3 regions of the uncultured Spongiibacter sp. genome follow, and region 3 is predicted to be linked to each of the others. Evidence: predicted binding sites of a transcription regulator. Region 3 holds the regulator's gene; each other region holds the start of a gene.
The links. Region 3 encodes sigma-54, which starts transcription at its own class of promoters, with help from an activator protein. Its sites were predicted from a motif close to TGGCACANNNNTTGCNNT; they were not measured.
Positions count from the first base shown of each region.

Region 1: a site for sigma-54 is predicted at 3,777-3,794, ahead of flgA (flagellar basal body P-ring formation chaperone FlgA). Genes of this name have one in related genera too.
Region 2: a site for sigma-54 is predicted at 4,721-4,738, ahead of ABNS66_RS06965 (WecB/TagA/CpsF family glycosyltransferase). Genes of this name have one in related genera too.

Region 1 covers NZ_CAXGPO010000003.1:64,810-74,965, forward strand. The annotation lists gene ABNS66_RS02740 (flagellar basal body rod protein FlgF) at 6-746, opposite strand; gene flgE (flagellar hook protein FlgE) at 777-1,994, opposite strand; gene ABNS66_RS02750 (flagellar hook assembly protein FlgD) at 2,050-2,718, opposite strand; gene flgC (flagellar basal body rod protein FlgC) at 2,726-3,127, opposite strand; gene flgB (flagellar basal body rod protein FlgB) at 3,131-3,535, opposite strand; gene flgA (flagellar basal body P-ring formation chaperone FlgA) at 3,864-4,559, shown strand; gene flgM (flagellar biosynthesis anti-sigma factor FlgM) at 4,640-4,945, shown strand; gene ABNS66_RS02775 (flagellar export chaperone FlgN) at 4,942-5,334, shown strand; gene dinB (DNA polymerase IV) at 5,382-6,446, opposite strand; gene ABNS66_RS02785 (hypothetical protein) at 6,585-6,986, shown strand; gene ABNS66_RS02790 (DUF1244 domain-containing protein) at 6,994-7,284, opposite strand; gene ABNS66_RS02795 (hypothetical protein) at 7,405-7,998, shown strand; gene ABNS66_RS02800 (helix-turn-helix transcriptional regulator) at 7,995-9,149, opposite strand; gene ABNS66_RS02805 (SDR family oxidoreductase) at 9,241-10,029, opposite strand; gene ABNS66_RS02810 (hypothetical protein) at 10,147-10,156, shown strand, end outside.
Region 2 covers NZ_CAXGPO010000010.1:42,256-52,411, forward strand. The annotation lists gene ABNS66_RS06950 (O-antigen ligase domain-containing protein) at 1-562, opposite strand, end outside; gene ABNS66_RS06955 (hypothetical protein) at 502-1,908, opposite strand; gene ABNS66_RS06960 (polysaccharide biosynthesis/export family protein) at 1,930-3,207, opposite strand; gene ABNS66_RS06965 (WecB/TagA/CpsF family glycosyltransferase) at 3,448-4,689, opposite strand; gene ABNS66_RS06970 (response regulator) at 4,901-7,618, opposite strand; gene ABNS66_RS06975 (response regulator) at 7,906-8,682, shown strand; gene ABNS66_RS06980 (sigma-54 dependent transcriptional regulator) at 8,719-10,156, shown strand, end outside.
Region 3 covers NZ_CAXGPO010000025.1:14,521-24,676, reverse strand. The annotation lists gene yjgA (ribosome biogenesis factor YjgA) at 1-8, opposite strand, end outside; gene mgtE (magnesium transporter) at 46-1,404, opposite strand; gene ABNS66_RS11390 (HPr family phosphocarrier protein) at 1,535-1,804, opposite strand; gene rapZ (RNase adapter RapZ) at 1,823-2,680, opposite strand; gene ptsN (PTS IIA-like nitrogen regulatory protein PtsN) at 2,683-3,132, opposite strand; gene raiA (ribosome-associated translation inhibitor RaiA) at 3,162-3,449, opposite strand; gene ABNS66_RS11370 (RNA polymerase factor sigma-54) at 3,519-5,012, opposite strand; gene lptB (LPS export ABC transporter ATP-binding protein) at 5,156-5,881, opposite strand; gene lptA (lipopolysaccharide transport periplasmic protein LptA) at 5,883-6,440, opposite strand; gene lptC (LPS export ABC transporter periplasmic protein LptC) at 6,427-6,999, opposite strand; gene ABNS66_RS11350 (HAD hydrolase family protein) at 7,000-7,521, opposite strand; gene ABNS66_RS11345 (KpsF/GutQ family sugar-phosphate isomerase) at 7,535-8,503, opposite strand; gene ABNS66_RS11340 (ABC transporter substrate-binding protein) at 8,705-9,379, shown strand; gene ABNS66_RS11335 (BolA/IbaG family iron-sulfur metabolism protein) at 9,465-9,692, shown strand; gene murA (UDP-N-acetylglucosamine 1-carboxyvinyltransferase) at 9,728-10,156, shown strand, end outside.

The sequences.
Region 1 (10,156 bases), on a different contig from region 3:
TCCTCTTATTCCATTCTCATCAGGCGCGCACCGGCTTCGGATACCGTATTTGCGGTATTCATCACCTTCACCTGCATTTCAAAACGCCGGGCCAGTTCGATCATATTGACCATTGCCTCAACGGTATTCACGTTCGAACCTTCCAAGGTACCCGGCGAAACGCGAACACTGGCATCGGCGGCTGGCGTGGTGCCATCGAGCGTTCGAATCAAACCGTCCTCGCCCTTGCGCAACTGCTCAGGTTCGGCGCTGACCAAACGAATGCGATCGACGGTTACTAATGACTCCGGCCCAAGACCCAGTGGCACTATCGACACCGTGCCGTCGCTGCCAATCGTCAAACTGTCGTGTTCAGGCACCGCCAGCGGTCCGCCATCGCCCATGACGGGCTGTCCGGCGCCATTGATCAGCATGCCATCGGCCGTCAGGTGAAGATCGCCACGGCGGCTCAGTGCCTCCTCACCCTGGGCGTCCTGCACGACAAACCAGCCCTGTCCTCGAATCGCGACATCCAGATCGCGACCGGTGGTCATCAGGGTGCCTTCACTGAAGTCGCTCAGGCGTGACTCCACCACCGAGTTGACGCGTGTTTGATGGCCCGCTCCCTCTACCGGCTTTGACATCAGCGCATGGAAGTCCGCGCGAAAGCCCGCAGTGCTGGCATTTGCCAGATTATTGGCATTGCTGGCCTGCGCCATTTCCGTGTGTTTGGCCGCGGTCATGCCGAGATAAAGTAGCCGGTCCATACCTGCCTCCTAAAGCGATGAATACCCGCCTTAGCGGATATTAATAATCGCCTGAGTAACGGCGTCAGATGTCTGGATCATCTGGGTGTTCGCCTGGAAGTTACGCTGCGCGGTGATCATTTCCACCAATTGCTCAGTAAGATCGACATTGGAGCTCTCCAATGCACCCGCCTGCAGCAGACCAAAGTTAGAGCTACCCGGCTCACCCACACGCGGACTACCGGAAGAGAAGGTTTCCGCCCAGGCCGTGTCACCCTGTTGTTGCAAACCATTGGGATTAGAGAAACCCGCCAATGCGACCTTACCCAACTGGGATGACTGGCCGTTGGTAAAGCGCGCAGACACGACGCCGTTGCTCGCCACTTCGATACCGGTCAATCGCCCTGTGGTGAAGCCGTCCTGCTGCAAGCTGTTCACACCAAACTCATTGCCGTACTGCGTTGATGAGGTGAAATCCAGCGAGAGGTCGATCGCTGCCGCGCCGTTGTTGGGGTCGTAGGAAGGCACAGTCACAATGCCCGAAGCGGGGCTTTGCAAGGTACCGGTATTATCAAATGACAGCGTATTGCCCAGGCTCACCGGGTTGTCGTCGATATAGACATTTTGCTGCCAGGTGTTTGCCGCGGGGTCTTTCACAAAGTACAGCGTTGCCGTGTGCAGGGTACCCAACGAGTCGTAGACGGTCATCGACGTGGCGTGGTTATAGCTCGACGCTACCGTTGGATCGAAAGGCGTCGAGGTCGGCACTGGCGCATCGCCGGGCAGGTTCACGCCGATATCAGCGCGTGTCGATGCTCGCGGCGCGTTCTCGGTGACCTGCAGTTGCAAATCAGACAGCGAACCGGTGGCAAAGTCGCCATTGGTGGTTGCCGGATACACCTGCAAACGGTCGTTATTGTTGTTCACCACAAAGCCTTCCCGGTCGACACTGAAGGCGCCAGCGCGCGTGTAGGTCACGCCACTTGAGCCCTTCATGGTAAAGAAGCCTTCGCCACTAATGGCAAGGTCCAGGTTGTTGTCGGTGAAGTCGATGTTGCCCTGCGAAAACTGCTGAACAATGGTATTCAAACGAACACCTGCGCCGGGCGTGGTTTTGGTTACATCGTTATTGGATGTTGCATACACATCGGCAAAGGATGTGCGGGAACTTTTAAAGCCAGTGGTGTTAACGTTGGCAATGTTGTGAGCGGTGACGTCCAGGTGCGATGACGCTGCGTTCAGTCCACTCAATGCAATACGAAAGCTCATAGTTATACTCCTGCTGCGATCACTCGCGAATTGATCAATGAATGCGCCGAAGCGCCTAGCTAATTTCCTTTATTTGCGACATCGAGACCGTACCGACACCATCAATTTGCACCGTGGGGCTACCGCCACCACTGGGCAAACTCACGCTGCGTACGGGGCTGCGAATATCCGTTTGCAAGGCCTCTACACTGTTGCCGTTCAGGTATTGCGCGCGAATTACATAATTGCCTGCGGGCAAGCGCTCGCCGTCCAGGCCGCTACCATCCCAACGAAACGACACCGGTCCCGCCGCCTGCGGTCCTAACGCCACCTTGCCCAGCACCTCACCCGAGGGCGCCAAAATCTCGACATCGACCGCTTGCGTGCTCACCGGCAGTGTTACCTGACCGCTTACCGCGCCCTCTGATGGCAGGGCGACAACATCACTGCCAACCAGCACCTCTTTACCGATCAGCGAGGACGCATCCAGCAATTGACCGCCGTACAGCGAACTCGTCAGTGCAGCCAGGTTGTCATTCATTTCGCTGATGCCGCTCACCGACGTTAGCTGCGCCATCTGGCTGATAAATTCCGTGTTGTCGGTGGGTTTAAACGGGTCTTGATTCTTAAGCTGCTGCAGCATCAGTTTCATGAAGTCGTCTTGGCCCAGCGAGGAGGCTTCTTTTTTTGCCGTACTCGCCGCACTCTGCTGCTGCAATTGTTCAAGCGTTCGCAATTCCATCATTCAGTTCCTACTGTTTACCGAGCTGCAAGGCCCGCAGGGTCAGGGTCTTCACCGTGGAAAACACCTCGGCGTTGTTCTGGTATGAACGGGAGGCGGACAGCATATTGGCCATTTCATCAACGGTGTTCACATTGGAGCCGTAGACATAGCCCTGCTCGTCCGCCATCGGGTGGCCCGGCTCATAACGCTTGGGAACAGGAGCATTGCTCTCGCTAATACCCACAACCTCGACACCGGCGACGCCCTGCTGGCGGTCCAGCACGGTGGCAAAAACCGGCTGTTTTGCGCGGTAGGCAGCCTGTTCACTGCTGGCCACCGTATCCGCATTTGCCATATTGCTGGCGGTGGTATTCAAACGCAGCATTTGCGCGTTCATCGCCGCAGCGGCAATATCAAGGGGATTCGCCATCGCTTATTGACCTCCCTGAAGAATCGATTTAATTCCAGAGAACTTACTACTCAGAAAACTCATAGTGGCCTGATAGCGCATGCTGTTATCGGCAAATGCCGCTTGCTCCACATGGCTCTCCACCGTATTGCCGTCGACTGAAGGCTGCTGAGGCATGCGGTACATCACCGGCGCCTGCCCCGCCGCTGGAGCGACCGCTTCGGTAATATGCGCCGCATTGCTGCGACTGAGCGATAACTGCTGGCCCTGCGCTGCCTGGCCCAGTGCTTGTTTAAAGTCGATATCGCGTGCCTTGTAGCCGGGCGTGTCAGCATTGGCTATATTGGCGGCCAGCAGTTCGGTACGCTGCTGGCGAAGCAGCAGTGCCTGCTGGTGTATACCGAGTGCCTTATCAAAATTAATCGCCATAAATCTGTCTCGCTAAAGTTATGGGCTGCGCTGCCGATACACTGGATAAGGGCGCAAAGCCTTTGGCGTTCGACATGTCCGACGCAAAGCGCGTGCCACTTTTTTATTCCTATATTTTTCAATATGTTATAAAACCGACGCCAACAAACCGTCGGTTTTTCGGCAAGCCCTTGCCGCCAGTTTCACCGGCGAGCGGCAAGTCTTTGTCACGCCTTCTAACACTCACTCTATTTCGCAAAACTGGCATAGCAATTGCTGCTCACCTCATAAAGCCGCCGCGCCGACAAAAACTTGGCGCCGCAAATTAGTAGTGAGGGAATAAGGTGTCATGATCTGGCGCGTAGCAATCACCATTGCTCTTCTGAGCAGCGTCTGCCCGAGCACTCTGGCAAGCGCTGGCGTGGAGTCAGCGCAGCGTATTAGTGCTACTGCCAGCCAGTTCATTGCCAAACGCCACCCCTGGCAAAACGAGAACACCCGTATCACCGTGGGCGAACTCGACCCGCGCACCCGTCTGGCAAAATGTAGTCAGCGACTACAGGCCTTTTTGCCGCCCGGCGCGAGCATCCGGCGGCGCACGACGGTGGGCGTGCGCTGCGAAGGTGTTAAGGCATGGAAGGTGTACCTGCCGGTAACGATCGCGGCATTCACTAAGGTCATGGTGAGCAAGCACCCTATCGCTGCCGGCCAGCGAGTGACTGAAGCGGATATCACTTGGACAGAGCGCGATGTATCGAGTCTGTCATACGGATACCAAAAGGGCCTTGGAGGTCAGGGAATGCTCAGCCGACGCAGTATTCCCCAGGGCGCGGTTATCACCGCGAATATGCTGGAGGCCCCAGCGATGATAAAGAGAGGACAAGAGCTCAAGCTCATTAGCCGCAGTACTGCCATTAACGTCAGCATGAAGGGCCGTGCCCTGCAAGACGCGGCGAAGGGTGCTCGAATACGGGTGGAAAATATCAGTTCAGGCAAACAGTTAGAAGGTATTGTCATTAGTGGTAATACGGTACGAATCGAATAAAAAAAAGCTAAAGTTTTATCGATAGCTGCCGTTAACTGTCATAAGGCATACCATCAACGCCAATGTAATGAGGAATTATCATGGTCGATCGAATTAATGGCGGCCCACTCGGCCAGCCAAGAAGGCTCGACAGTAACCCGTCTTCAAACGCGACCAACGCCGCGGATGCCGGTGCCACTTCGCCGCTCGAATCGGCAAGCACACCAGCTGCTGATAGCAGCCTGGTTGATCGCGCTCGAACCGCAATTGCCGGCAGCGACGGTATCGACCGTCAAAAAGTGGAGGCGATTAAAACCGCAATTCGCAACGGTGAGTTCACCGTCGACAGCGAACAGGTGGCAAAGGCCTTTGTCGATCTGGAACGACTGACAGATCCTAGCGCATGATGACCGATACCGAGCAACAGTTACTGGCCCATAGCCAGCGCTTTGAAGCGCTGTTAAACGAAGAGTTGGCGGTGCTGCGCGACCACGGCGACGCCGACCGCCTGCGCGAGCTTGCAGAACAAAAAATGGATTGCTGCCAGCAATTAGAGACGCTCGAGCGCCTGCGCCAACAGCAGCAGCCAGAGCGGGCGATGTCTGCAGAGGTGACTCAGAGCCTGCGCCGCTGTCGCGACCTGAATGAGCGTATCGGCAGCCTGCTTAGTCGACAGCAAGATTACAATGAACAGGCCATGCACATCCTCGGGCTGGGCAGCCCCGCCCTGCGCACCTATGGCGCCGATGGCCAAACAGGCGCGTCAGCCTACAGCAGACGCCTTGGCGAAGCCTGAATACAAACAACGCAATCTTATCAGCACCGCGCCGGCGCCCGCCGTCGCTAGAAAAGGCTGAGCTGCTGTTGCTCTACCGGCGCGGCGAAACGAACACCCACACCAATCAAGCGAACCGGGCAATGCAATCGCGCCCAGGCCTGTATCATCAGCGGAGGCAGGCAGGCGGGGTCAAGCTTGCCTTCCTGGCGCAATTCGATGGTCGTTACCTTAAATTCCCTGCTCTTCAACTTAACAAACGCGCCCGCGATAGCCTGTTTACTATGTGGCTGCAAACGCCGCTGTAGTTCGTCTATGAGTTGGGCAAGCGCTGCATCCGCGGCCTCCCCTGGCGACAGATCCTCGGCAAACGTGCGCTCAACGCTCAACGATTTGCGCTGCCTTTCGGCCTTTACCGGCCGCGCATCCACACCGCGCGCATAACCATATAACTGCCGCCCAAAGCGACCAAAACGCTCCACTAAGGCCAGCTCGCTCCACCCTTGCAGCTGCTCGCAGTTTTCGATGCCCAGTGCCGCCAACTTCGTCGCCATCACTTTGCCGACGCCGTGAATCTTGGTTACTGGCAGCGCACGAACAAAGTCATCGACCTGATCGGGCCGTATCACCGTAAGCCCGTCAGGTTTTTGCCAGTCGCTGGCAATCTTCGCCAAAAATTTATTCGGTGCAACGCCCGCGGAAATAGTAATTCCCACTTCGCGAGCAACCGCTTGCCGGATCGCTTCGGCAATGCGGCTGGCGCTGCCCTGAAAATGCGGCGACTCGCTGACATCCAGGTAGGCCTCATCCAGGGACAACGGCTCGATCAGCTCGCTGTAGCGACTAAATATTTCACGAATCTGCGCAGCAACATGGCGGTACTTATCCATATTCGGCGGGACCAAAATCAGCTGCGGGCAACGCTGCAATGCGGTTGCGGTCGGCATTGCCGAGTGCACACCATAGGCGCGCGCCTCATAGTTGCAGGTAGCGATCACGCCGCGCCGACTGGCCTTGCCACCAATGGCAATCGGCCTACCGCGCAAACGCGGGTCATCACGCATCTCCACCGAAGCGTAAAAACAATCGCAGTCGCAATGAATGATCTTTCTCGTGTTGAGCACCGACACCATGGCGCAGAAAACCCGCTTAAGCCAAATACTGTACAAACATACAGACTTTACGCGAGCAGCTAGCGCTTGTCACTCATGGTAGTGAGGTATACTGTGCGCCACACCACCCACGTTGAATTAAAAAGGAATGCCGTAGCAATGAGTATTGGCAGTTGGACCCCGGACTCTGAAAAAGCCGCTATCACCATTGATCGAGACTTTCTCGAGCGCTGTATAGCACTGAGCGATGACGCGTCCCTGGCAACACTCCCCTCGCCGTTCACTGAGGAGGAGCAGCAGCGCTATAGCGCCGTCATGCGACTACCCGCTGCGCCCTGGCAACTCGCTGTGGCCGATTTCGACAACGCTGAGCTACAGGCACTCATTCGCTTCTTCACTGTTGCCGAAGAACGGATTAGCGGCTGGGAAGCTGGCGCAGAATCCCCCGCCATTTGGATCAACAAAGTGTTGCGCAAACGCGGTGAAAAGCTATCTGTTGAGACACTGCGCTGGATTCGCGCAAATAGCCGCAATCGCTTTATCCCCAATGGGGGCCTCTAGGGCGCTGCTACTTCTGCTCTTTATTAAACGCTGCCAGCGCTTCGGGGCTGGCTTCTTTTTGGTATTTCGATTTCCATTGCGAATACGGCATGCCATAGACTCTTTCGCGCGCCGCGTCGTAATCCACCTCTATGCCCTGCTCTTCGGCTGCAGCCGCATACCACTTCGACAAACAGTTACGGCAAAAACCCGCCAGGTTCATTAAGTCGATATTTTGCACATCTTTGCGGCCGTCCAAATGCTCGAGCAAGCGGCGAAAAACCGCTGCCTCTATCGCATCGCTCTGTGACTTGTTCATAATTTGTTCACTCATTCGCTGCATTACTCTGTTCATTATCAGGAAATTTGCTATGTTAAGCCAACGAACAGACTTCCTGCTCGCGACGTACCCCAACACTTTATGACGGAGTCAGAAAGCATGGCTAAACAAAAACTAGACCCTGTAGCGCTGATCAACCGGGAGATTGAATCTCTGGAAGATAAAGTAGAAAAACTACGCGACCGCTTAATATCCGACGCGGATAAAGCACTGGAGCGCGCTAAGGCGCAAACTGAAAAAGCGCGAGCGAAAATTCGCCAGGAGCAGGAAAAGCTGCGCGAGCTGCAAAAGAAAGCCAAAGAAAATATGGATGCCCGCATACAGCGTCAGGTGGAGCGCGCCCACAAGGCCGTGGACTCTGCGCGCGAGCTTGAGGTGGACGCCAAGGCGCTGGTCATTATGGCCCGCGAACAAATGCAGGATTTAAAGGCTGACTATCAGCGTGCCAAGGCTCTGGCTAAGGCTGCCCGCGATGCTGCGCGCGACTTCGACAAGAAAAACCCACCTAAGAAAGCGGCCGCTAAAAAGGCAGCGGCAAAGAAAGCCCCTGCTAAAAAAGCCGCAGCCAAAAAGGCACCAGCAAAAAAAGCCGCTGCTAAAAAAGCACCAGCAAAAAAAGCTCCCGCTAAAAAGGCCGCAGCTAAAAAGGCCGCAGCCAAAAAGGCAGCCGCTAAAAAAGCGCCCACCAGCTAGTCGTGACGATCGCTGGCCGGCTCACCGGCCAGCGTGACGACACTATTCAAAATCAACTGAATTAACTGCGTTTGCCGCGCGACGCCGGTTTTCGAAAACACCGAGCTGAGATGCGACTTAGCCGTATTCCGAGAAATATTTAAGCTGAGCGATGCCTCGTCCAGGCTTTGCCCGTTAACCAGTCGCACCGCCAATTTAGACTCTGCAGGTGTTAAACCGAACAGTTCGATTAACACATCACTAGGTGCCTGACGCGGTGCCATGGGGTCACTAATGAACACCGCTACGGCCGGACGCCGCTCACCACCGTGGTCACTGTGCGGCAGGGGTCGTATCAGCAGGCTTAAGCCACTCAATGAGCTGGCACCTGCAAGGCGAAAGGCGCGAACACAGCCTGCCTCGCGCTGGTGATGCGCCTGTATTACCTCGCCAAGTAGCATTTTGAAGTCTTGCTGCTCACGCCGATTTTCAAAACTCAGGCGCCCTCCCTGCAATGCGACACCGCGCCCCTGTGCTAACAGGCGCTCGGCCACTGGGTTGCTATTTAAGCTATCGCCGTTGGCATCCAGGGTAATCACGCCCACCGACAAACTGTCGATGGTATTGGCATACAGCACTCGCTCGCGTTCACTTTCACGTAACCGGGAGTGGATTTGCACCGCCTGTTTAATATGTGGCAGCAGTTGCTTGCACAGGGCCTTTTCCCGCGCGCCAAAATCTTCGCGGCTCTCTGGCCGCGTGACGCGCAGCCGTGCCAGTAGCTCCTCACCGTGCCATAAATCAGCACCCAGGATGTGCCGCACATTGGCTGGCTCTATATAATTTTGATAGTACTCGGACGCCTCGAACTCCTCTGCCGACATGTACTCAGCCACGGTGACGACATCGCCATCGGGAAGATTCACAAAGGGGTCTAAGGCAAAATAGGTCTCGTTGTAGGCGCGATAGATTTCCGGTGAAACCACCAGCGCATTGAGTATCACGCCGGGGTCGTGCTCATTCGGCGGCCGCAGCAGCAAGGTCGCATAATTACCGCCCAAGGCGTCCCTGAGCTGATCCAGAAACGCCTGCCAGGGCGGCGTTTCCAAAGTGCCACCGTAGAGCGCGCGCAGCAGAGCGTCCATACGCGGCGAGATAGAAATCTCAGACATAGAAGATCGAGGCCATTGTGATGCAATAGCCTCGATTCTAAGCGCTGACCGCATGGAATTCATCTATAGCGCACTAAATCCTCGCAGCGGTTTAATGTGGCAAGAAATCGCCACCATTTACATCGAGCGCGGCACCGGTCAGCGCTCGAGAGTACTCCGACCCCAAAAACACAGCGGCTTTGGCGCAGTCGCCGTCATCGGGTATACGGCGCAGCGGGATATTGGCAGCTACAGCAGCTTTTTGCTCTTCGACACTGGGGCCGCCAGCCTCTGCATTCATTTGGAAATAGCCCTCGACCGACGGCCCCCACATCCAGCCCATATAGGCCGAATTCACACGAATATTGTCAGGCCCCAGTTCTAGCGCCAGGTGAGCGGTTGCACTGGCAAGCGCCGCCTTGGAGGCGCCGTAGCCGCCCTGAGTCGGCATGGGTTTGCGGGTTACCATGGTGTTGATCATCACGATCGCGCCGCCACCCTGCTTCTTCATTTGCGGCACGACTTCAAGCGTCAGCCCCATGGTGCCGAAGAAGTTCACATCCATGGCGTCTCGCCAGCTGTCCAAATCTGCCTCAGCGATAGGCCCAAAGTTTCCGGGGTTGTAGGCACTGTTAAACAACACGTCGATACGGCCAAATTCGGCAACTGTCTTGGCAACCAGCTCTGCACATTGCTTGCGGTCACTAATATCGGTAGCCACCTTCAATACCGCATTGTCTAAGCCCTCACTGCGAATCAGGGCTTCAGCATCATCGAGTTTACTGGCGGTGCGGGCACACATCGCCACTTTTGCTCCCTGGCGCGCGGCTTCAAGGGCCAGCTCCTGTCCCAAGCCCGGGCCGATACCCGACACAATGACGACTTTGTCTCTAAGCAACATTTTGACTATCCTGTTTAATTATTCGAATTACTTGTCCCTGAAGCCTACCTAGGCTCGACCCGAGCAGCACCACCCGAATGGGTGGAAGCGCCAAGCCAGAATATACAGCGAGGAAACATGCACCTAC
Region 2 (10,156 bases), on a different contig from region 3:
CGAGGGATTCGGGGTTAATGCCATAGAGCTGGAACTCGAAGAACTCCGGGCCGGGGCCGCCAATTACTTTGAGTGGCGAGATATAAATAGTACCGGGAATGGGGGTATACGCGGCGATAACAAATAGCGGAATTAACAACAGCGTATGCAGGCAAATAACGCAGCAGGCGCGATAAACCAGCTCTGCACGGATAGGTAAGGTGGCGCCAATTAGTATGAAAATAGCCAGCAGTGCCCAGCCCTTTGCCCAGCCGATCGTGGACTTGATCATCGCGGGCAGGCCGAGATAGAAATCCAAATGCCCCATAATCAAGGCCACTTCCATCACCAGCATGGCGACCACCCACAGTATAACCACGGGGTGCGGTTCAACTTGAATCGACCTGGCGCGCATCGGCGCAGGTAGCCACAGGTTGTAGGCCCAGTAGCCGAGCAGAATCCAACCGAGCACCGGCGCAATAATGTATACCGCGCCGAGGGCGTAAAACGGATAGGTAAGAATTAGAGCGTACCAAATCCACTTTTCGATAATATTTTCTGGAGCAATTGCTTGCGTTTCCACAGAAGAAATAATCCGAATAAAGCCATGCCGCTACCCAGCACACCGCCAATAATGGCCAGTAATTTATTGGGTGACGCCGGTTGGCTGGGAAGAGAAGGGGCTGCAAGTACCTGAATTAGCGGGTAGGACGCAAAGATATCGGTTTTGCTGGTATCGATCTGCGTGATCGCCGAGGTATAAACCGCTTCGGCTATTTGATAGTCGCGCTCGAGGTTCTCAAGGATCGCTGCTTCTTCAGCGTAGCGTTTTAAGTTCAGACCATGCTTAGTGATAGCACTTGAGAGCTGTTGAATTTTGCCAATGAGGCCTTCAATTTTGGCGAATGACACCAGCAAATCTTGAAAGAGAGCGCTCTGTTTGCCGGCATCATTCATGCTGATCAGCTTGATGGTGCCCATGTCGTTGTGGCCAACCAATTCTAAGCTGCGCTGTTGCAGGGCTTTGAGCGTGTTGTCTTGTCTCGCGCTTTCTTTTACCACCTGAGGGTGAGCCTGTCCCCACTTTGAGCGATACACCGCCAGCGTTGTTGTCGCGTTTTGATAATTTTCTAAATGCTCCCGAAACTGTTGGTCGGCATTCAGGATAAACGCGCTCGCTGCCAGCTGCGGAGTAATGCCTAAGTTGCGAGAAAGTTGGTCGACGTAATTGCTGACTCGGTCGCGCTCGGCCTCGGCTCGTACTTGCTCCTCTTTCAAACGCTCTAGGCGCAGGCTGAGCTCTTCATACTGACGGCCAGACACATATTCAGAGCTTTGCTTGTGCAATACTAAGGCGCGTTGCGCGGCTTCCAATCGCTCTTTATAGCTTTTTAGCGCTTGCGCAATACCTGCCTCGCGGCGGTCGAGCTCATCAGCGCGGAGGATTTCTATTCGGGTGTTAAACGCTGAAATTAGCGCCTGTGCCTGGTCCTGTGCGAGGCGGGGAGAGCCCGCTTTGGTTGCCACTTGGATAATGGTGGTCTCGTCTACGAGCTTTACCACAGGCTTGCGAAAATCCGCGTAGTCGATATTCAGGGCTTTCGCCGCGCCACCAATCACGCTGGTGCTCAGCAGGATTTCCTTGTAATTCACTCTCGGGTTAACACCCCTGGTGCCAAACGGTGAGCTACTACTGCTGCTGGCCTCACCGATGCTTTCCAAATTAACTTTGGTGGATACTGCCTTGCCCGGCAGCATAAACGCGAATTTACTGACGTACTGGGGCGCCGAGGCAATGTAGAGAAATACCATTCCCCAAATCATTGCAAAGGAGATCACCCCCACCACGATGTATCGCGTCCAGCGCGGTTTGTCAGCGGGCGCCTTGTAGAGTTGCAGCTCTTGATTTGGCTGTATCGTCGGTGTCATGTCACTTCTCAGCCGCGCAGATCAAAAGAGTGAAAAGGGAGTGGCGACGTCGACAATCGCTCTGGCGATATCACGCCAATTCCCTATTGTAGAGTCATAGCAGCTAACGGTGTCGTTGGGTAGTAAATAGGGATTGATATCGTCGGAATCTGGATTGCGCAGCAGTTCTTCGACATTGCGTTTCATAATTTCGCTCTCGCCACTGATGGGGTTAGTGCCCACCAACACGACGTAGCGTGAGGCATTGGTGAATTGCGTGCCGCCACTGCAGTTGCCCGATACCACCGCCTGATGTAACCGCGTGCCGTAGGGCATGCTGCTGCTGTACTTGCCCACTGCCGCAGAGGCGTTGTTGCTTGCTGGATTGGTCAAATTTGAAATGAACACCCGTATTCCCTTTGGCGTGATTTGACTCGGGCGAATCAGCTCGGCTTGCATGCAGCCTGCTGAGGGAACGATCACTTGATCGCCTGCAATCAACGGTACGTCGTAGGTGTGCTGGCCCGAAAATATCCCTGCGAGATTGATTTCTTGCTGCCAGCCGTCGCGAATCAGCAGAATTTTGTCTACACGCGCGTCAGGGCGTGCACCCGCTGCTGCGCGTATGGCTTCACTGAGGTAGCGTTTGGTGGGGTAGTCGCCGCTGATGCGAATTTTACTGTCGTCGGTCTGCGCGGGAATCAGGTCGTTGATGAGTACGCGGCCAGGCTCAAATACCGCGCCTGACACCGAAACCATAATGGGGGCCCACTGAAGCGGGCGCACACTGATGTGAAGGGTGTGGGCGAGAAACATCTGTTGGGCAACCAGCATGATGCGCAGGCGGTTCTCCACTTCTTCGGTGTCCAGTCCAACCACCTGCACCGGGGCGAGGTAGGGAAGCTCAATATTGCCATCGTGGTTAACCAAGTACTCGCCGCTGAACTCCTCCCCTTCATGGATGCGAATTTCGATTCTGTCGCCCGGTGACAGTGGCAGCAAGCGCCGGCCTTGGCTGTTTAACGATCGCGGGGTACCGGGATTTCGCCACTGCTGCGCTAAGGGTTCATCGACACGATAGTCCGCACTGTTCAGCGCCATGCCGCTGCCATCGGTCGAGCAGGTATTCACCGCCATGCGACTGCTAAACTCGTGGCGTTGTTCCACCTCTGGCTTGTCGCGCTCAGGCAGGCTTGTCGAAATATCCGGCATCGACGCACAGGCCGCCAGCGTTAATGCGACACTGGCGAGGACGGCGCGGCGGCAGCGTCGCGGCGTGAAAAGGCGGTGTGAAGATAGGGTCCATTTGGCAATGTTCATAGCGCTTTCCTGCTGCTGATTAGGTTGATCTCACTGCTATTGTGAGACGGCATATCTTGGATATTGCAGGGGGCGTGCCAGCTGATGTGAATAAAAATATGCTTTAAAAACAGTAGGATAGTGTTTTTTGTCGAGGGCGGTGAATTGCAAAATGCAAATCGTGGCTTGCGTTTGCATTTTGCGAATCATATTGCTGGAGGGTGCGCCACCGCAGTGGCGGTATACGATGTGGTGCGATCCTTAGCTCTGGCTGGCCTGCCGCAGCCTGAGTAGAAACAGAGGGTTGCCAATGATGTAGCGCTTCCACATCCGGCCCGGTTCTTGTAGTAGCCGCCAAATCCATTCCATACCCAACTCACGCAGCCACAGGGGCGCTCGGGAGACCTTCTCGGCATAGAAGTCGAACAAGCCGCCAACGGCGATGACGACTGGGCTATTTAGTTGCTCCCGGTGGGCGAGAATCCACTGTTCCTGGAGGGGTTGACCCATGCCGACCAGCAGCACGTCCGCCCCGCTATCGTTAATTTTATCGACGATGTCCTGGCAGTGCTGTTTGTCGAAATAGCCGTGCTGTGTGCCGGCGCTTCGCAAGTGTGGCTGTTGCTTCAACATTGCCTGCATCGCGGCATCGGCAATTCCGTCTTCACCGCCGAGCATGAACAGGCGCTGGCCGTGTTGGGCGAGTTGCTCGCACAGCAAAGGCAGCATATCGGTGCCGTTTATATTGCCCTTACGGCGAATACCGTTGCGCCGACAGGCCATTTCGATACCGCTGCCATCGGGCAGCATATAGTCTGCTTGATTCAGTTGTGATCGCAGTTCGCTGTTGTTGTAGGCGAGATTTAAGGTGTGGGCGTTCGCGAAGAAAACTGTCGCACGATGTCGATGTGTCACGTGCTTATTAATCACCGAAAGTGCGTTTTCCATTGAGATGTTGGCGATGTTTACGCCAAAAATCGTAAAACTGTCGACGTCTTTCAGAGTTTTGCCGCCGCTGTACAACAGGCCTGCTAGCAGCGATTTGCCGATGATGGCAGCGTCTGTTTTGAATCCCTGCTTGTCGGCGTATTCGAGATTGCAGGCCTCTTCGTCGATAAAGTCGATACCAGAAATTCGTCGCAGTTCGAACAGTGAAAACATACCTGGATTCAGGGTTTCGGTACCCGCTGCAGCGGGCTCTTGCTCGGTGCGCGCTCGGTAACCGACCAGTGCCAGCTCGCCTTTAATGACGTTTAGGAGCAACGGCAGGCGACTGAGGTTTACCTGATCGTGCAGCAGTAGGGCGGGCACGCCATCACCGGCAGCGCTGTGCAAGGTAACGCGGTCAACGATTTTTTTGCCTTTAATCAGGCGAAACAGAGTATGAGCGAAAAGCCACGGAGCGAAGGCTAACGCGGCTGCCACTGCCAATATACGGTCTGTTTTTTTTACACAGCGTAGCTGGGCGTTGAGCGATTTGTTGTAAACGGTGTGATGGCGCATGGTGGCATCCTCTCGGCTGTTTAGAGCTAAAGGGGCAATGCCTGTGCCAGACGCGTAAAATTATTTTAAGTCTATGATTTATAAGTGCTTGTCAAAGGGTTAGGTGGGTTTTTAACGGCGCAGAGAGTGGTTCGATAGCCAGCATGATTTGCATTTTGCAATGCAACTGGCTTGCCGGTGATGCTAAGCCGCACTGCGAGAAACATTAGGCTTAGACTGACCGCGCTTCTAACTCAGCGATCGCATGATGGAGGGCTTCTTTGCCTGACGAGAATTTCTCGCCGGATACCGAAAGTAGCTCCATAAGAAGCTGGGTATTTTCAGCATCGCAGCATTTTTCGATCTGCAAACAATAGTCCTGCAACGACGTTGCGCCGCAATAACCAAGATTACTTTTTGCGGAGTGTACGGCGTCGCGAAGCCCGGCAAGTGCTGGTTGATCGGCGGAGTCCGCAATCGCTGCAGTCAGAGACTGCAACTTATCAAGCTGCTCCACGACCATTTTTAAAATAATGAGCGCGGTCTCTAACCCTGTATCGACAACGAGTTGTTCAAGTATCGTGGTGTCTATCTCCGCGGCATACAGCGCTGCAGTGAGTGTTGCGGTGTTGCTCACGTCATCTTGGGAGCTGGACGCAGCGGTTTGTTCAACAGGCAGCCAGCACTCAAGTGTGTTCAGCAATTCATCGCGGTTCACCGGTTTAGACAGGAAACCATCCATGCCCGCGTCTTCACAGCGCTTTACATCGGTATCGAAGGCATTGGCGGTCATTGCGATAATTGGGGTGTTGCGCTCTTTACCGGGCAATTGGCGGATGTGTCGGGTTGCCTCTAAACCGTCCATTTCAGGCATGCGCAAGTCCATTAGCACCAAGTCGTAGCGGCCACTGGTTACGGCCATTAATGCCTCAATGCCGTTGGCGACGATGTCGACTTGATAGCCAGCACGCAACAACAGAGTCTTCGCGACTAACTGGTTCGCTTCGTTATCCTCTGCGAGTAGGAGCTTGTGCCGGCTTGGGTTTATTTCGTCGGTGATCTGTTCATTGGCGGGCTCCGATTCGGCGTCGCCGTCAAGAATGGCAAGGAGCTGGCTCGGCCGAAAGGGGCGATACATCATATGTTGGAAGCCGGCCTTGCTGCTGTGTTGCAAGAGTTCCGCCGAAAAATTGCGGTTGTACAGCACCACTTGTTGAATGGGGATCTGCTGCGCCATCAATAACGTGCTCAATTTTTCCGGTGTGGCAAAGCAGCGCATGTCCACGATCAGTATGTCGCGTGCAGATAATTTCGGAAGGTTCTCTAAGGCACGAATTGCGACGGCTTCTATGCCCAGCCAGTCCGCTTGTTGCAGTATGCTGGCAAGCAGTGTTTTGTTGTCGCTCCGCAAAAACAGCTTGCCTGTTGCGCGTTTTGGCTTTGCCAGGCTGGGAAGGTTAGTGTTGCTTGCATTGACCGGTATCTCAACGCGGAACCGGCAGCCTTCGCCTTTTTTGCTCGTCAGCGAGATTCTGCCGTCGAGCAATTCAGTCAGTTTTTTACATATGACTAAGCCAAGGCCCGTGCCGCCGTGAACGGCGCTGTCACTATTATCTACTTGAGAGAATTCATTAAATAACTTCTCTTGATCCTCTTCTGAAATCCCAACCCCAGAGTCGCGCACTTCAAGTACCAGTCCGAGTCGGCCGTCAGCCAGTTTTTCATCGGTTTGAGAGATTTTTAGATTTACGCCGCCAGAGTCAGTGAACTTAATCGCGTTATCGAGAAGGTTGGTGACGATACGCCGTACAAAGCTCAGGTCACTGATTACCGTTTTCGGTATGCGGGGGTCGATGCAGGCGGAGATCTCGATATCTTTATTTACCGCGCGAATGGTTGATACCTCCATCACGCGCTCACATTGCTCTAATAAACTGAACTTGCTGGAGTGAATTTCTTGTTGCCCGGACTCGATTTTTGAAAAGTCCAGCACGTCTTCTATGACGCTTAATAAACTATTGCCTGCCGCAAGTGAGGTCTCTGCCAGCATGCGTTGCTCGGTGGATAAATCGCCTTCAAGCAGCAGGTCCATACAGCCAATAACGGCGTTCAGGGGCGAGCGAATCTCGTGGCTCATATGCGCGAGAAAGCTGGATTTAGCCTTACTGCTTGCAACTGCGGTTTCCCTTGCCTGAGTAAGCGCTTTTTCCCGCTCGATGCGCGTTGTAATGTCTCGAATGGTTGCGGTAAAGAAGGTTTGCCCTTCGAATTCGGCAGTGGGAACAACGGTTAGCTCGCAGGGGAAGAGGCTGCCATCTCGCCGGATAGCTTCTACTTCTATCCGCGTATTCAGAACAGGCCCCTGCCGGGTCTTATTGAAGTTGGCCATGCCCTCGTTGTGAGATTTTCTCATGCCGTGGGGAATGACGATGTCCGCCACATGTTTACCGACCACCTCTTCCCGGGTGTAGCCAAAGAGTTGTTCCGCAGAGCTGCCAAATTCATGGATGACGCTCTTGTCATCAATGGTAATGATGGCGTCGAGGCTGGACTCGTACAGTGAGCGGGAGATGATTTCCAGGTGCTTTTGCTGGCGTTGAATACGACTCAGCCCCAATCGATCGGGGTAGATCGTCAGTAGAAAACGCCCCGCCGGCTCATCAGAGGCCGTAAGGTGGAGGATAAGCGGCTCGCCATCCATGGTTGCGGCAAAGCTTTGCGATGCGACGCCAGCCGCCGCCCCGGATTTGAGTGAATGCAGCGCAGCACTGGGCAGGCGGTCACGTAGTTTGTCTCCCGGACTGACTGACGCGAGAGACCGAAGTGTATCGATAGGGCCGCGGTGCAGAATGCGGGTAATGGTGCCCTCGTGGTCGATCTCAAATTCAGCCCAGCTTTCAATACTTCTGCTGCCAGCCTGCGGCTGCTTTGAGGGACGATCGTCAGTCATAAGCATTTACGTAGTCGCGAAAGGTAATCTGAGTATTTGATATCTGGTCGGCGCAGTCAATTTCCGCCTGGCTGGCCATATTGCTGAGTTGCAGAACAGTTTGCATTTTGCAAAGCAATATAGGATGTTGGTGATAAAAATTGTCGCTGTTCTGGCTGTCGTTCGCCGCAAAGCAGGCTAACAACATGATAGTTATAACAAAGTTGCTGTTGTAAGTACTTGGTGCCGATATTGCGTGGTCATGGGAGAAAATTATTTTCGCCACCGCAGCGCAGAGGTAAAAAATGATGGCCCGACCGCAAAGCCACTCACTAGTGACACGCAAAGTCTTGGTCGCCGATGATAGCTTGCCCGGCTTATTGGCAGTAAAGGCCATGCTTGAGGCTGAGGGCATCATCTGCGATACCGCCAATGATGGAAGCAGCGCACTGGCAAAAGCGCAACACGAGCGTTACGACGCACTGTTGTTAGACGAGCACATGCCGGGGCTGCAGGGGTCGGCGATATGCGTTGCGCTGCGAGGGGAGTCGGGCCCTAACCAGCATGCCATGATTATTTCGCTCAGCGGCGAACAAGGGAGCGGGCACCGCGCGGTAATGGACGCAGCGGGCTTTGACGCGATGTTGGCGAAGCCGGTCAGTAAGCTGGCGCTGGTGTCCGTACTGAGCGAATCGGGCGACAGTGAGTCATCCATCAAGGGCGATGACATAGCCGGCTTCGTCGATGACGAAGCGTTGCTCGATGTAGCAGTGCATCGCGATATGCAGGAACAGTTCGACCCGGCTACGGTTGCGCGTTTGTTTGGGCTGTTTATTGACGAATTATCAGTATTGTCGGCGCGTTTGAGTACCGCCATCGATCATAATTCAGAGACTGAAGTCATGGCCGTTGCGCATATTCTAAAAAACTCGGCGGAGTTGTACGGCGCCAAACGCCTGTCGTGTCTGGCCCGCTATATCAATGAAACGCCACCAAGTGGCCGAGAGCAAATCATCGAACTTGCCGAACAGTTGCTGGCGGTGTGTCATGAAACACGTCAGAAAGTTCAGGTAGAGCTGCTGTAGTCGTGTTATTTTTTAAAAATCTGCGGAGGGCATTCAATGTCTGAGGGATCGCAAAAGCTGGTATATGTTGTGGAAGACAGTGTGTCCAGCGGGGCCCTTTATAGCAGTTACCTCGAGGCCGCTGGTTATGCGGTGTCGCATTTTATTGACGGCCATTCCGCCCTGGTAGCTATCAAGGAAAAGATGCCAGATATCTTGGTGCAGGATGTCTGCCTACCCGACATCAGTGGTATGGAGGTAATGCGCTTTACCAAAGCGCGTGCCGATATTCCGGTGATCATTATTACCGCTAACAGCTCCATCGATATCGCCGTTGAGGCGATGCGCGATGGCGGCTTCGATTTTATAGAAAAGCCGTTTTCCAAGGACAGACTGATCGCCGCTGTTGCCGATGCCGCGCAGCAGTCGACCTTAGATCAGGGACAAGTCACTGCTGGTGCCTCGGCGGCATCAAAACCCCGGCCAATCCGAGCTGTACGAGAGCATTTTGTCGGCGAATCCTCGGCAATGGAGAGCATTTATCAGCTTCTCGACAGCGCGGCCCGCAGTAAGGCGAGTGTGTTTGTCACTGGCGAAAGTGGCACCGGCAAGGAAGTGTGTGCGCAAGCGCTTCACGATGCCAGCTCGCGCGCTTCCGGGCCGTTTATTCCTGTTAACTGCGCGGCGATCCCCGCCGAGTTATTCGAGTCGGAAATTTTTGGCCATGAAAAAGGCGCCTTCAGCGGCGCGGTGTCTCAGCGCAAAGGTGCGGCCGAGTTAGCCAATGGTGGCACCCTGTTTCTCGACGAGATCGGCGAAATGGATTTGGCTTTGCAAGCAAAACTGCTGCGTTTTTTGCAAACGGGGACGTTTAGTCGAGTCGGCGGTCAAAAAATGATGCACTCAGATATACGCATTGTGTGCGCCACAAACCGCGACCCAGAAGACGCTGTTCGGCAGGGGCAGTTCAGGGAAGACCTCTACTATCGTTTAAATGTTATTCCGGTTAAGTTGCCGCCCTTGCGCGACAGGGGCAGGGATATTATCGCCTTGGCGACGCATTTTCTGGCAGAGAAGTCCGCGGCAAATAACAAAGTATTTCGTGGGTTTACCGATGCGGCGATGGAGTTGTTACTCAGCTACGAGTGGCCTGGCAACATTCGCCAATTACAAAATGTTATCGAAAATATCGTGGTGGTCCACGATGAAGAATTCGTCAATGATGAAATGCTACGAGTGGTGACGAGCAGCGTTGTGCCAACGCCACTGACGACTTCGTCTCCTGCACCGCAATCGTTAACGGGTACCGACTCCATGTCGCCAGGCGTCGTAGCGGCTAAGCCGGGTATTCGCCCATTGTGGATGGTGGAGAAAGAAACCATAGAATCGGCGATTGAGCAGTGTGATGGCAATATCCCGCTTGCTGCGGCATGCCTTGGCGTGAGTGCATCGACAATCTATCGAAAAATAAAAGCCTGGGAGAAAGATGAGGCAT
Region 3 (10,156 bases):
TCGGTCACAATAACGGTTGCTCTATCGGCTTGGCTTGAGTGGAACTCAAGCGTAAAAATACGTGGCTAATCCAAGGAAGGACATAAAGCCGACAACATCGGTAACCGTAGTTAACACTACGCCGCCAGCTAACGCGGGATCGATGTTCAGCGCCTTCATTACCAGCGGCAAAATGGCGCCGGCCAGTGATGCGGTGATCAGGTTAATTACCATGGCGGCGGCGATAATGGCGCCGATTAAGGGGTCGTTAAACCAGTAACTGGCGGCCAGCGCGACAATGAGTGCCCACAGCAGCCCGTTCATGAGTCCTACCAGAACCTCTCGATTGATCAGCCAGCGACTGTTATTGCGGCTGATATGGCCAAGGGCCATCCCGCGAATCACCACGGTTAAGGTTTGTGTGCCGGCGACACCGCCCATGCTCGCGACAATGGGCATAAGTACGGCCAGTGCGACGACTTTTTCAATGGTGCCTTCAAAAAGGTTGATAACACCGGAGGCAATAAAGGCCGTTAACAAATTGATGCCGAGCCAAATGGCGCGGCGCGGCGCGGTGGTCATTACCGATGCAAAGGTGTCTTCGTCTTCATCCAGACCGGCCATACTCATCAGTGAGTGGTCGGACTCTTCGCGGATAACATCGACGACGTCATCGATGGTGATTCGGCCAAGCAGCAATTGATTGTCGTCGACCACGGGGGCACTGACCCAGTCCCGCCGCTCGAAGAGGTTGGCAACATCGCGCGCAGGCATGGACGCCACAATGGGCTCAACTTCGGTGTCCATGATTTCACGAACGGTAACGCTGGGGTCCGAGACCAGCAGTTTCCGCAGCGACAGTGAGCCAATGAACTGGTCATTACGGTTAACGACCAGCAGGCTATCGGTCATTGCGGGAAGCTCTTCGTGCCGCCGCAGGTAACGCAGCGCGACATCCAGGGTGATGTTCGGCCTTACAGTGATGGTGTCGGTGTTCATCAGACCACCGGCACTGTCCTCGTCGTAGGACAGTATGTGCTCGACGCGCACCCGGTCTTGATGGTCCATCGACTCCAGCACTTCGCGAATCACGCGGTCCGGAAGTTGCTGGAGTATATCGGCGATATCGTCGGTTTCGAGGCCCTCGGTGATCGCGGCGACTTCCTCGGCATCCATGTGCCGCAGGAACTGACTCTGCACCTCGTCGCTCAGGTGCTGGAGAATGTCACCCTCATTTTCGGTATCGACAAGTTGCCACAGCACGCCCCGTACTTTTTGCGGTGTTGACTCAATAAGGTGGGCGGCATCGACGGGAGGCAGGCCGTTGAGCATACGCCGAATTTGCAGAAACGCGCCGGAGCCCAGAGCTTCATTCAGTAGCTCTAGGCGGCTTTCAGCTTGGGGCTTTTCTGCGGTTTGGGCCATATAGCTCTCTGCGTTGCGTTCGGCTTTCTGCTGGATAGCAGTCACACAGTGTGGCGAGAATTATCCTTTAATCTTCGCTGGGCAACAATTGCAGACGGGCGAAATCGCGCTGAAATGCGCAGTATTTGATTTATTCGCCTTCGTCAAAGCGGCGTTCGATCAAGTCGACGAGAGCGTCCAGGGCTGCTTGTTCGTCTTCCCCTTCGCAGCGAATGTGCAGTGTCATGCCTTTGCTGGCCGCGAGCATCATTACCGACATGATGCTTTTTCCGTCGACCCATTGCTGCCCCGCCGACACCTGAATGCGAGAGGCAAATGCGGTGCTGGTGGTTACGAATTTGGACGCAGCACGGGCGTGAAGGCCGAGTTTATTGATGATAGGAATTTGGATTTCTTGCATCGCCTTGTCCAGCCCAGGTTAGTGCTGAAGTTCGCGGTGGCGAACTTGCAGGCCAGGACAGGTGTCGCGAAGCGCCTTAGCCAGCTTTTCGGCCATGTATACTGAGCGATGTTGTCCACCCGTGCAACCGATCGCGATGGTGAAGTAGCTGCGACCGGCAGATTCTATCTCAGGCAGCCAGCGCAGCAGGTAAGTGAGTATGTCGCTATACATCTGTTGGACTTGCGGCTGGGCATCGAGGAAGTGCTGAACGGCCTCGTCGCGGCCGCTGAGGCTGCGCAGTGCCTCGTCCCAGTGAGGGTTGGGGAGCATGCGCAGATCGTAGACCTGGTCGGCATCAATGGGTAGGCCGCGCTTAAAGCCGAAGGACTTTAGTTGTAGTGCCATGCGGCTAGCGTCGACGCCGAGAACGCGGTCACGTATGGTGGCGCGCAATTGATGCACAGTCATGTCGCTGCTATCTATGGTCAGCGATGCCTCGGCGACAATGGGCTCCAACAGCGCAGACTCTTGCTTTATCGCGTCGCTAAGCGGCTGGGAGTCGGTGCTCAGTGGATGCCGTCGACGGGTCTCGCTAAAACGCTTAATGAGCTTGTCGTCGCTGGCATCCAAAAAAAGAATACGCAAGCTGGCCAGGCTTCGAACTTGTTTGCACAGTTCTTGGAAGCGGGCGAGCTCCGTTTGTGAGTTTCTCGCATCGATACAGACAGCAACCTGCTGATGAACTTTCAGTGTGCTTTGAGAGAGTTCGGTAACGAGTGCGGGTAGCAGTGACACCGGCAGGTTGTCGATGGCGTAGAAACCTTCGTCTTCGAGCTGGTGCAGCGCCGTGCTTTTGCCCGAACCTGAGCGGCCGCTGAGAATAATAAGCTTCACGCCTAGCTCGCTACCGCACGTTCATAAAGACTGCTGTCGCTGTCTGCGCTGCGAAGCTGCTGGCGGAAAGCGTCATCGTTGAAGGCGTTGGCCAAGCTTGCCAACACTTTAATGTGTTCGTCGTGTGCTTCGGCAGGAACGATCAACGCAAACACTAAGTCCACGGGTTGATCGTCTATCGCTTCGAAGTCGATAGGCTCGGCAAGTTTAAGCAGCATGCCGGTAATTTCGGTGCACTGCTGGCTGCGACAGTGGGGAATCGCAACCCCGTGCCCGATACCTGTGCTTCCGAGTCGCTCGCGGGCGAGCAGTTCGTTGAACAGTTCGTCGGCGTTGAATTGCGCATTATCCTCACTGACAAAAATAGAAATTTGTTCCAGTAGGCGTTTCTTGCTGCCCACAGACGTACCGCAGTGGGTACGTCCGGGGCTGAGTATTGAATCAAGGGTCATGTTTACGTTTCCGGAACATCCCCGGGCCTTTAGTGGCCCAGGTTTTTCTCCTTGTGTTTAATAAGCTGGCGATCGAGCTTGTCGGTGAGGCTGTCGATGGCCGCGTACATATCCTCTGATTCACAGGTGGCGAACAGATCGGCGCCAGCCACATGTACGGTGGCTTCAGCTTTTTGAACCAGCTTTTCTACTGACAAGGTAACGTCGGTATTGGTGATATTGTCGAAGTGCCGTTGCAGCTTGGCGAGTTTGTTGTTGACGTAATCGCGAAGTGCCGGGGTAACTTCAACATGGTGACCACTGACGGTTATTTGCATATCTTGCTCCTTCATCGCTGAGAACATCCGGCGCCTCCCGGCGCGTTGTTTGGGCCTTTTGGGGCCTTATTAGACCAGTCTTTTCCGTTCGTTAGAGGGCGGAATGACTAGTGATTCCCTGTACTTTGCAATGGTTCGCCGGGCAACTTTGATGCCTTGCTCGGCCAACAGTTGGGTGATTTTGCTGTCGCTTAGCGGTTTTTTGGGATTTTCTGCGGCAATTAATTTTTTGATTAGTGCACGAATCGCCGTGGAGGAGCATTCTCCTCCGGTATCGGTCGAGACGTGGCTGGAGAAAAAATATTTGAGTTCGTAGATGCCTCTCGGGGTATGCATATATTTTTGCGTGGTAACCCGTGAGATCGTCGATTCATGCATGCTCACTGCATCGGCGATATCGTGGAGCACTAGCGGTTTCATCGCTTCGTCGCCGTACTCCAGGAATCCGCGCTGGTACTCAACAATCTTGGTGGCGACTTTCATCAGTGTTTCGTTGCGGCTCTGCAGACTTTTAATGAACCAGCGCGCTTCCTGGAGGTTGTCGCGAATATAGTCTTTGTCGCTGCTGGTGCCGCTGTCTTTGGCTAGCGATGCGTAGTGGCTGTTAATTTGTATTTTCGGGGCGATGTCCGGGTTTAACTCAACCAGCCAGCGGCCTTCTTTTTTGCTGACGAATACGTCTGGTACCACATACTCCGTTTCGTCGTTACCCACGCAGTCACCAGGAGTGGGGTTCAGCGTTTGAATGAGTGCCAGGGTGTCGCGCAGTTGGTCTTCTTTTAGCCGGCAGCGGCGCATGATTTGGTTGTAATCACGGTTGCCGAGCTGCGGCATATGCTGCTCGACAATCTGCAGCGCTTCAGTCAGGTATGGGGTGTCTGGGGAGAGCTGTCGAAGTTGAATCAGCAAGCATTCTTGAAGGTCCTGGCCGCCAACACCTGGGGGGTCAAACTGCTGGATGAGGTGAAGGACGGCATTCACTTCTTCTATTTCGATATCGTCGTCGTCGAAGGCGTCCACCAGCTCTTCGGGGCTGACGGTGAGCCGCCCTTTTTCATCGATCGCGTCGATGATGGCATCAGCGACGATGCGATCAAGTTCTGAAAGCCGGCTGAGGTTGAGTTGCCAGCGCAGGTGGTCCTGGAGCGACTCTGAGCTGCCGTGGCGATAGTCATTGTTGTAGTCGTCGTCGGCGCTACCGGCCGTGGAGGAGCTAGGTGCGGAGCTTTGGTAGACGTCTTCCCACTGGCTGTCTACCGGCAAATCTTCGGGGATGTCGCTGCGCTCGGCCCATTCACTGTCAGCGTCGTTGCTGGGCGCCTCCTCAGCAGAGGTCGTTTTGCTGTCAGCCTCATTGGCGTTACTTTCGCTCTGGCTGTTGCTGCTCTGGGGTTCCGGGCTGTCGCTGTCTTCCTCTACTTCCAGCAGGGGGTTGGAGTCCAGTGCCGACTGAATTTCCTGTTGAAGGTCGAGGGTGGAGAGCTGTAATAAACGAATCGCCTGTTGCAGCTGGGGCGTCATGGTCAGCTGCTGACCGACTTTTAGCTGGAGCGATTGTTTCATAGGCAATGACTTCTACTACAACCATACCTGAGGGATTAAATGCCGTTATGTAGCCATAAACGACGATGCTTCAGGGTCAGTGTAGTCCCGCAGCCGCACCGCTGCAATAGGCGTTTAAAGCAATTGCTGTGCCGATTTTTTGATCAAAGGGTAAATGTGTCGCCGAGGTAGATGTCCCGCACGATTTGGTTGTTGAGCACGGCCTCGGCATTGCCCTCAGCAACGATGCGACCTTCGCCAACTATGTAGGCTTTTTCGCAGATATCGAGGGTTTCTCGCACGTTGTGGTCGGTAATTAGGACGCCGATGCCGCGCGCCTGCAGGTGGCGAATAATCTGCTGAATATCGTTCACCGATATGGGGTCTACCCCGGCAAAGGGCTCGTCGAGCAGAATAAAACTGGGCTCGGTGGCCAGTGCTCGTGCAATTTCTACTCTGCGCCGTTCCCCGCCCGAGAGCGCCATACCCGGCGATTGGCGAATATGGGCAATGTGAAATTCTTGTAGCAGTGCATCGAGCTTTTCTTTGCGTTGCTTGCGGTTCAGGTCGCTGCGGGTCTCCAATATCGCCATGATGTTGTCAGCGACGCTCAGCTTCCGAAATATGGATGCTTCCTGAGGGAGGTAGCCGACGCCGTGTTTGGCCCGACCTTGGATGGAAAGCGGTGTCAGGTCTTTGTCGTCGAGCTGAATGCGGCCGCGGTCGGCGTTGACGATGCCGACGATCATGTAAAAACAGGTTGTTTTTCCCGCCCCGTTGGGACCCAACAAGCCGACTATTTCACCGCTGTTAATACTCAGGGAGACGTCTTTGATTACCTCTCTGCCTTTGTAGGCTTTAGCGAGGTTGCTGGCTTTCAATACGGGCATGTTAGCGGGGAGTCTCCGGGGTGTCGGGGGTGGTGCTTGGAGCAGGGCTATCGGTATCACTCACGCCCTGCTGAGGCTGTAGGGTCATTTGTACCCTGCCATCGAGTTTGTGGCTGCCGCCATCGGCAATGACCATTTGCTTGCGCCCGCTGTATACAATGCGATCGCCACTGATCTTGGAGCCCTGATGTCGGATGGTGGCATCTTTTTGCAGCAGGATTTCCTCGGCATTTAGGCTGTATTCTATGAGTCGGGCACTGGCGACCACGACGCCTTCCCCGGCGCGGGGTTGTTGCTCAAAATGGGCGGGGCTGCCATGGGCAATAACCTTGGTTACTTTTCTGTCAGCCTCGACAATAATCAGCTTGTCTGCGCGAATAATCAGGCTGCCCTGCGACATATTGACGTTGCCCGTGTAAATGCCGCGATTGTTTTCATAGGTGGCTTTATCTGAGCTGAGGTTGATGGCCTGGCGGCGGTCATCGGGCAAGCCGTGCACGCTGCTGGCGAGGCAGAGCAGGGCGCTAATAGCGAAGGTGCGTAGATTATTGCGGTTCATAGTGTCCTTTTACCTTCGCGAGCAGCTCGACTTTCTCGTTAACGAGGTCGGCCGTCATGCCCTCCGACTGGGTTTCGCCATTGGGTAGTTGCAGTCGCAGTGGCTGATCCGTTGCTACCAGGCTTTGCTCCAGGTCAATGCTGAGTTGCTCTGTGTGGATTTGTGCTTCGCGAATTAAGTCTTCAACAACAACACTGCCACGCAACTGCAGTTGTTGGCCATTTTGTGACAGTGTGCCGGTAATGGCTTGCGCCGTCCACGGCCGCTGCTCGCCGATATTGCCGATGTAGAAGGGCTGATTGAGCTGGATGTTGCCCGAGGAAATCATGCGTTCGGCACTGTCGGCGCGCCAGCGGTATGCCACATTGCCGTCTTGGCGATATTTCAAGCCTTCGATGCCCTGTAGGTGGGAGTCAACATCGGGGATGGCTTCGAAGCTGTCAGTCAGGCTCAATTTCCCGCTCTCACTAAATTGCGTGAGGTAGATCACGGTGCCCGCGATAGCGGCCAGTACCGATAGGACCGATGCAGCGTTGATATTGAATGACGGCGCAGCCATTTACAGGAACTGCTCAAGTGCGTCGTTGAGCTTGCCTTGAGACATCAAAATAAGCTCGGCGATCTCTCTCACAGCGCCACTGCCCCCTGCGGCACGCGTTTGCCAGTCGGCATGGCGAGCGACGAAGTGGTGACCATTGGCGACGGTAATGCCCAGGCCCGCTGCTCGAATCGCGGCTAAGTCGGGTAAATCGTCACCCACGTAGGCGATTTGATCGTAGCTTAGCTTGAGGTCTTGGCGCAGTTCTTCGAGTGCCGTGCCTTTGTCTTCCCTGCCTTGGTAGATTAACTCGATGCTCAGTTCTCGCGCGCGTCGCAGCAGCAGTTCAGAGGTTCTGCCGGTGATTATGGCGGGGCGGATGCCGGCGTCGCGCAGCAGTTTAATACCCAGCCCGTCAAGGATGCTGAACGCTTTCATTTCCTCGCCGCTATTGCCAAAGTAGAGGCTGCCATTGGTCAGTACGCCGTCGACATCCATTGCCAGTAGGGTGACCGTTTTTGCTTTTTCGAGAATGGTTTGCATGGTGTTCCCTGTTTTAGGCGACGCCGGCTTTAAGCAGGTCGTGGGTGTGGATCACGCCTACTGGTTTTGCGTGATCGTCCAGAGCGACCAAGACGGTGATTTTATTATCTTCCATAATGCGCAGTGCTTCTGCGGCCAGTGTGCCGGGCTTGATGCTGCGGCAGTTGGCGGTCATCACGTCGTCTATTTTCGCTTGGTGAATGTCAATGCCGCGGTCGATCGCGCGCCGCAAGTCGCCGTCTGTGAAAATACCCGCCAGGCTGCCGTCTTCATTGAGTACCGTGGTCATACCCAGCGCTTTACTGCTCATTTCCAGCAGGGCATCGCTGAGCTTGGCGCCAGTATTGATGTGCGGTATGGCTTCCCCGGTGTGCATAATATTGTCGATCTTCAGCAGCAGGCGTCGACCCAGCGCGCCGCCGGGGTGAGAGAAGGCAAAATCATCGGCGGTGAAGCCGCGGGCCTCCAGTAACGCGATGGCGAGCGCATCGCCCATTACAAGTGTTACGGTCGTGCTGGATGTCGGGGCAAGATTCAGTGGGCAGGCCTCTTGTTCTACGCCGACGTCGAGATGGACATCCGCGCTGCTGGCGAGCTCCGAGTTGGGCTTTCCCGTCATGGCGATCACGGGTACGGCCAGCAGCTTAAGCAGCGGGATCAGGGTGACCAGTTCTGCAGTTGACCCCGAGTTTGACAGGGCTATCACCACGTCGCCGGCGGTAATCATCCCCATATCGCCGTGGCTGGCCTCCCCGGGGTGTACAAAAAATGCGGGGGTGCCTGTACTGGCCAGGGTCGCCGCCAGTTTGTTGCCGATGTGGCCCGATTTACCCATGCCGGTGACAACGACTCTGCCCTTGCAGTTTAGAAGAAGTTCGCAGGCGCGATTAAAGCTGTCATCGATACGCTCGCCGAGCGCGTCGACGGCGTCTCCTTCCATGCGAATAACGCGTTTAGCAGTGTCGAGATAAGAAGATGCCATCGTTGGGAGGAAACCTCGTTATTGCAATAATGCCGTTAAGCGGCGGCTAATTTTCGCTATGATAATTTCCAATGTGAAAAATTAACAGGTTTACCTCGTCGTCGTGCGGGGAGCCAATTCCGTAAACTGCTGTCTTAGCAAGGGTGTAGGGCAGGCTATTCGCGGTAATGCGGGTCGTGGCTTAACTATCGGAGATAAAAAATGTTCAAACAAATGCTTTTGGCGCTGGGTTTGGTGGTATTTGCGGGCGCCGTGTCGGCGGCTGACGCACAGCGCGGGCCTCATGAAGTGGTGGCGGGTACCACGCAGGAATTGATGAAAGTGATTGAAGAGGCGCGCGAGTACGTTGCCGAAGATCCGCAACGCTTTAACGACGAAGTGCGTCGAATTATGGATGAGGTTGTGGATTTCCAGAGCTTTGCTCGCGGGGTAATGGGCAAATACGGCAGTCGTGCGTATTACCAGAGCTTGCGCACCAAAGAGGAGCGGGAGCAATTTCGCGACAATGTGATTCGCTTTACCAAGAACTTCAAAGACGGTTTGATCAACACCTACGCAAAGGGTCTGCTTGGTTTCAATGGCAACAAAATAGAAGTACTTCCGCTGCCTGCTGATGCGGATTTGTCCGGTAGCGTCGGCGTGCGCCAGCACATCTACGGCGAGCGCGCTGAGCCCTATGAAGTTGTTTATACCCTTCGCCGTGGGCGCGACGGTAACTGGATGCTGCGCAACGTGATTATCGAGGGGCTGAATTTGGGGTTGATCTACCAAAACCAGTTCACTACCGCAGTGGCGACCTATGATGGCGACATTGATAAAGTGATCGACAACTGGACGGTTGCTCCGAGAGAGGTGATGGAGCAGGCCGCCAAGTGAAGACCTGCGGCGGTCTTCTCGCCAAGACCGCCGCAATTGCGTACAATTCGTCGCCTAATTTTTGTATTTACGGAATACCTTAGGCATGCAAGCAGAACAGATCCTGGCGCGACTCCGCGAACACTTCGCAGATGGTGTTTTTGAAGTGAGTGGGGAAGGTAATCATTACGATGTGCAAGTGATCAGCGATGCCTTTGCCGGTCTTCGCCCGGTGAAGCGTCAGCAGCTGGTATATGCCGCCGTGAACGACTGGATTAAAGACGGTTCTCTCCACGCTATTAATATTAAGGCGCTGACCCCTGCCGAAGCCTGATGGGCAAATAGGTAGTTGGCGGCGCAGGAGCTCTCATGGATAAATTGTTAATCCGCGGCGGTGGTCCGCTCAGCGGAGAGATACGCGTTTCAGGTTCAAAAAATGCGGCCCTGCCGATACTGGCGGCGACTCTGCTATCCAGTGAGCCGGTAAGAGTCAGTAACCTGCCCCATCTTCACGATATTACTACCATGATCGCCCTGCTGCGTAGCATGGGTACTGAGCTGTTGGTTGACGAGAAACTCTGCGTTGAAATCAACGGTGCCACAACGAAGCAGACCACCGCGCCCTACGAATTGGTGAAAACCATGCGGGCGTCGATCCTAGTGCTTGGTCCGCTTTTGGCCCATTTTGGGCGCGCCAGAGTGTCTTTCCCCGGCGGCTGTGCGATCGGCAGCCGTCCTGTTGATCAGCATTTGCGTGGCCTGGAGGCCATGGGCGCGCAGATCGACGTCGATGAAGGC